Regions from separate parts of the Bacillus shivajii genome, predicted to be linked through region 1. Evidence: predicted binding sites of a transcription regulator. Region 1 holds the regulator's gene; the other holds the start of a gene.

Region 1 (3,203 bases):
TTTTCTAACCAAGTGAGTGTATCTATGTCTAGGTGGTTTGTCGGTTCGTCTAAAATTAAAAGGTCTGGCTTCGTTAATAACAATTTGCCTAAAGAGAGTCTTGTTTTTTGACCACCACTTAAACTGGATATCGGTGTATCGTAATCAAAATCAGAGAAGTTTAACCCAGATAAAATACTGCGAATGTCGGCTTCATATTGGTAACCGCCTTGATCTTTAAAGTCTTGTTGTAATTGATCATATTCTTGCAATACTTTTTCATAGTTTGGTGCACTTGGGTTGCTCATTTTTTCTTCTAATTCTCGTAAATGTTTCTCCATTTGTTTTAAATGGGTGAAAACAGACATCATTTCATCCCAAATTGAGCGGTTCGTATTTAAGCCACTATGTTGGGCTAAATAACCGATTTCAACGTTTTTAGGGATAATAATATCTCCAGAGTCATGAGATAGTTCTCCTGATATAATTTTTAACAATGTTGACTTGCCTGCGCCATTTCGACCGACAAGAGCAATTCGTTCACGACTTTGGACTTCAAGTTTTACATTGGATAATATTGTTTCAGCCCCAAAGGACTTTGTTATTTGTACACATTGTAATAAAATCATATTATTTCATCCTCACCACATCATTGGGTCATTACAAAATAAGTGTACATGACTGTTACGCAAAGTGGCAACATTTGTAGTAAAGTGGAACATGAATTCTTGCTAATCTAGAGAAGGATTGTGCAGTTTGTCCAACTATGGTGTACAATAGACGAAGAGACAAAAGGAGGGGCACCGATGGGTTCGTTTACACATTTTAATGACCAAGGTCGAGCAAAAATGGTCGATATTTCTGACAAACAAGAAACGGTTCGCACAGCTGTGGCGAAAAGCAGTGTCCAAGTGACAAAAGATATTTACGAGGGCATTACTGCAGGAACGATGAAAAAAGGTGACGTTCTTTCCGTTGCACAAGTAGCAGGAGTAATGGCGGCCAAAAATACATCGCAATGGATTCCAATGTGTCATCCATTATCACTCTCAGGTGTGGATATTCATTTTGACTGGGAAGTAAGTGAAGAAACATACATTCTTCTTATTGAAGTTGGTGTGAAGACGAAAGGGAGCACAGGAGTAGAGATGGAGGCGTTAACAGCTGCATCAGCAACAGCACTTACAGTTTATGATATGTGTAAAGCTATAGATAAAGGAATGGTCATTGGCGAGACTTTCTTGCAGGAGAAAACCGGCGGAAAGAGCGGCGACTACAAGAGATAAAAGAGCGATTGAACCAATTCATGATGGTGGGAGGCGAAAAAAATGGATATCGATCAAACAAAAATACCGCAAGCAACTGCAAAAAGGCTGCCGTTATATTATCGTTTTTTAGAAAGCTTGCAAGCATCAGGGAAAAATCGTGTATCTTCAACAGAGTTAAGTGAAGCAGTAAAAGTCGATTCAGCGACGATTCGAAGGGATTTCTCCTATTTCGGCGCGCTAGGAAAGAAAGGGTATGGTTACAACGTCAATTATTTATTAACCTTTTTTAGAAAAACATTAGATCAAGATGAAATAAGAAAGGTTATTTTAGTAGGTGTCGGTAACTTAGGGACTGCCTTATTAAATTACAACTTTACGAAAAGTAACAATATGAGAATTGAGATGGCATTTGATGTTGATGAAAGCAAGGTCGGTCAAAAAATTGGAAGCGTTCCCATTTATCATTTAGATGAAGTAAAAGAACGCATAGCTGGTGAAGCAGAAGTGGCAATGTTAACTGTCCCTTCAGCAGCAGCGCAAGGGATTGCTGATCAGTTAGTAGATGCTGGAATTAAAGGGATCTTAAACTTTACACCAGCAAGGTTATCTGTACCAGACAACGTCCGAGTTCATCATATTGATTTATCTGTAGAACTTCAATCCCTTATCTACTTCTTGAAACATTATCCAATGTAATGAAACGGTTGATACCCTTTCATTGTTGGAAAACGGAACAAAAACGATATATAAGTGTCATCACTTAGACAAGCTGTGGGAGAAATGTACCTGCAGCTTTTTGTATAGGAAGAACTTGTTTTTGATTTCCAAAAAAGTCCTAAATTCTATCATGAAATCATACACATGTTTTGGTATAGTAGAATTATATATTTCGAGAATCGAACATTTTGGCTAACTAATAAGGGAATCAGGTGAAAACATGAGTAAAATTCCACATAAATGGCTCGTATTAATTTCTGTGTTACTTGGTACATTTACAGTCATTTTAAATAACAGTATGTTAAATCCAGCTGTTCCACATATCATGGAGGTTTTTGATGCCGATGCTGTTTCGGCTGGTTGGGTAATTACGATCTTCATGGTAACCATGGGGATTACGATGCCACTTACAGGTTTTTTAAGTGATAAGTTCGGAAAGAAGGAAATGTATTTGTTTGGCGTTTCCCTCTTCTTATTAGGGTCTCTATTAGGGTCGTTTTCATGGAATCTATCATCACTCATTTTTTTCCGTGGGCTTCAAGGAGTCGGTGGCGGATTTATTATGCCCCTTTCCATGGTGTTCATTTTCCAAGTGTTCCCGAAAAAAGAACGAGGGATGGCGACTGGGATTTGGGGAATTGCAGCGATGATGGCACCAACGATTGGACCTACATTAGGTGGTTTCATTATTGAACTTGGTACATGGCAATGGTTATTCTTATGTAATATACCGACAGGTCTTTTAGGATTAACCTTTTCAATGCTTTATCTAAAGCGAACGAAGCGAGCAGACAATTTGAAGTTTGACCGAAGCGGGTTTGTCACAGTGACCCTTGGAGTTGGGGCGATCTTACTTGCTTTAGGGCGAATTAGTGAACTCGCGCATTTATATGACCCACTGAATATATCGTTATTGATCATCGGGGCTATTGCATTGTATTTCTTTGTGAAAATCGAAAACAAAACAGAACAACCTTTACTAGATCTATCGATATTTAAAATTAAAGCTTACGCATACAGTGTTTGGGTCGCAATTATTAGTTCAATTAGTTTGTTTGGTGGAATTTTTCTCATCCCACTGCTTGTACAAAATGTGTATGGTTACGGAGCCATTATGACAGGTCTTGTCTTTTTACCAGCAGCTTTACTCGCAGGAATATTTATGACGGTAGGTGGGAGAATCCTTGATAAAAAAGGACCTTCACTTGTCGTAACAAGTGGTCTTATTTTTTCAACGGT
Region 2 (3,203 bases), 2.1 Mb from region 1:
GAGCCAAGCGGTTAACCTTACCGTGATTCCGATAAAGAAAATAAATGACGCTACAATGTATACGAACATTAAATCTACTTTAACGAAACTACCCGACCCAATTAACATGAGGAAAAATAATGCAAGTACGACAAGAAATGAATACATGCTTGCTTTTGAATAAAAGGATTTTTCTAAATTCCCCATCCTTTATGACCTCCTTAAAATCATCCTGAAAAACTGCTTTTCATTCATGAATGTTTATTTTATTAAGTTCATTGTAAAAAAGTGCAGAAACACCAACTGTGTGATTGCTCACACCAAAAGTGTGATTTTCGTCACACCGAGTCCTTATTTTGTGACAGCTATGTGACGCTAATTTTAAAAACGTTGATATATCAATGTTTTGTTCTATTTTTTCAGTTCACAAAACTGTCATGATTGGCTTTATAAACTTTATGGCGATATTGTTAACTCTGAAAAAAGTAAAGGAACAAGCTAAATACGATCATCAATTGAAGCGACGTGGCGCAAGAGTATACAGCTTTTCTCCAAAGCGCATAAAGAAAACTCGCCGATTGGCGAGTTTTGGACGAAGACAGAGGCGTTAGTTGAACTTATACTTAATTCTTTAAAATTTTCTCTACGTCGAGCTACTTCTCAGCTAAAATTTTATTAATTCTTAATGTGTAAAAAAAGACCTGAGCTCATCACTCAGATCCTTTTATTAGTAGATGAATTTATTTCGTATTATCATCGTGTTTGTATTCAATTTCTTCAGTATCTTCATTATAATTTACAGAAAAGTCTTTTCCATCAAAATACCATTCATCTTTTTTTTCAACGTAATAATTTACTCCATATTTTTCAAATGAGGCAGCTGGTTCTTCCGGTGCTTTTTCCGTTACTCCTAAAGAAAAACCCGTTTGGAAATTACCACATCCGCCGTAACGCACAAAAAATTGAACGTCGTCTCCTGATGATAATTGCAATTCTTCTTTGAACCACTCTGCTGCTTTATCTGATACGGTTATCTTCAATGAAAACCCTCCAACTAATGATTATCTTTGTTGTAGTTTTTACCTATATTGAAGGAATTAAAACTAACATAAGACCATGTATGCATTGTATCAAACTAGCTAGCTGAAGAGAAATATTAAACCTTATGAAAATAAGTATGAGAAGGGTTATAAATTACTTATAGATTGGATCTTTTGATCAGACATTAAAATGAAAAACTTTCTCCAAGTTTCATCGACTAGCATTTTTATTTCCTCTTTTGTCGCGTGATCTATATGAATGCCACCTGTAATCATAGTCGTTCGTTTAAATGTTTCACACCAAACTTTTGCCAGTTCAATAAAAAGTTCTTCTTCTTTATGGTGAGGTAAACCATGACTAACGACCTTTACATAATGGTCCTCCCATGTTGCAATAACCACAGCACCGATATGATGTCGTGTTCCTCCGACAACAAGAATTGAATCATCTTCACCAACTTTCGTTACTTCACATTCAATCATTTCTTCCCCTCCCAGATAGATACCCTACCTACTCTGTTCTAACCTATTCGTAGGATCTTACGTATACATTAGCAAAAATCACTTCGTAATAATGTTAAATACATCACATACTTTGATAATATAAATAATTACTTTGATACCCCGCTACTAATTCATAAGCACCCGAGAAGGTTCGCTATTGGTGAAAGTTTCGTCTTTTAACCAAAGAAAACCAATATCAAACTTTATCAGACCGAATGTATAAAGAGTGATTTAGCTCATCTTGTTCAGACTTTTCATTTGTTAAAATAAAAGTGAGCAACATTTTTAACTTCTTTATGATGAAATGAGGGGTTGGAATGGAATATTATTTAATAACTTTAACAGGTTGGGTAGCATTTCTTTTTGTTACTATAAATTTCAGTATGCTTTTTCTTTTCATATGGATTAAACATACAAAAAATCGAATATTACGTAAGAGACTAGGGTTAACAGGTAGAAAGTTAATGAAACTTCATAGACCTTTTGCAATCGTTAGTTTTATTCTAGTAGTGAGTCATTTATACTTTGCCCTATCAATAAGAGCAGAATGGAATAGTTCTTATATAAGTGGAATGTTAACTACAATCGCGTTTATAGTATTACTAACATCAGGCTGGATTCGACATAAAAAAGCAACGGGCAAAAGAAGACGATCTCATCAATACACTGCTATTAGTTTTATCATTTTACTAATTATTCATATCATTATGTAATACCAAAAAAACTCAGGTGAATAGCACCTGAGTTTTTTTGGTTTTCGCACCAATACTTTGTTCATGTATGATTGGGGGCATCATGAACAAAATTCCATGATTCTTCATGGCTGGGTTCTTTTTCTAAGGAAAAAAAGCTATGAACCGCGAAAGATAAATATTATTCCCTTTCGCTTCGTTCTAAGTTCATTCTACTTCATTCAAAACATCAATTCTGTGAAATTGGTCACAAATACCCCGCTCTATGACTAAATATCTTGAACATTTTGTGACATATAATGATTGGTAAACAACTTAATTTAATAATAAAGTACAAAAAAGTGACGACTACGAATCTAAGTAGTTCCGTTTAAAGGGAGAAACTGAAAATAACAACTCATTTTTGGAGGTAATTCGCGCCTGAATTATCTCCTTTATTTTTGTTGAGACGCAGTTGAAATACACTTCGCATTCCGCGGGCACGGCTTCAGCTAACTTTGGAAAGAAAACTCATTTCTTTCCAAAGTGGATCTTCTGCTCGCGCTGTTCCCGCCGGAGTCTACGTGTATTTCTACTGCTTCGAGCATCTAATCTTGTTCATTTGAACCTAAAGAAAACATCTTTTATAACAGTTTTCATTTTAAAGCTACTACATCCGTATTCCATTGCTAGTTTAACCGGCTGCTTGCCAATTTTATACAGTTAAAAACATTCGGCGTTGATCACAGGACGTGATCGAAATTAGCCGAAGTTCATTATAAAGACTTGCACTAAAGCTTAAGAGCTTCTAAGTAAGCACACTTCGCTTGCTCCTGCGGTTACTCGTCGCAGACTACGTGCCTCTTCCTCTTCAAGCACTTCTTGGAAGATGATGCGTCGAGACAGCTCGAAGAATATTCGGAGAAGCAAATGCTCGTTGCTCCTGCGGTTACTCGTCGCAGACTACGTGCCTCTTCCTCTTCAAGCACTTCTTGGAAGATGATGCGTC

Evidence for each region. The regulator Rex, encoded in region 1, represses fermentation and respiration genes when NADH is low (regulators of the CRP and FNR family bind a similar motif). The targets are predictions, from matches to a motif close to TTGTGAAATATTTCACAA.
Region 2: the regulator Rex is predicted to act here: its motif matches at 1,594-1,611, upstream of lpdD (prenylated flavin chaperone LpdD).

What each region holds. Positions count from the first base shown of each region.
Region 1 covers NZ_CP084703.1:527,505-530,707, forward strand. Annotated here, with positions in the region: gene LGQ02_RS02650 (ABC transporter ATP-binding protein) at 1-608, opposite strand, end outside; gene moaC (cyclic pyranopterin monophosphate synthase MoaC) at 786-1,265, shown strand; gene LGQ02_RS02660 (redox-sensing transcriptional repressor Rex) at 1,308-1,943, shown strand; gene LGQ02_RS02665 (MDR family MFS transporter) at 2,185-3,203, shown strand, end outside.
Region 2 covers NZ_CP084703.1:2,903,831-2,907,033, forward strand. Annotated here, with positions in the region: gene LGQ02_RS14160 (MFS transporter) at 1-186, opposite strand, end outside; gene LGQ02_RS14165 (HesB/YadR/YfhF family protein) at 720-1,019, opposite strand; gene lpdD (prenylated flavin chaperone LpdD) at 1,167-1,502, opposite strand; gene LGQ02_RS14175 (hypothetical protein) at 1,988-2,236, shown strand.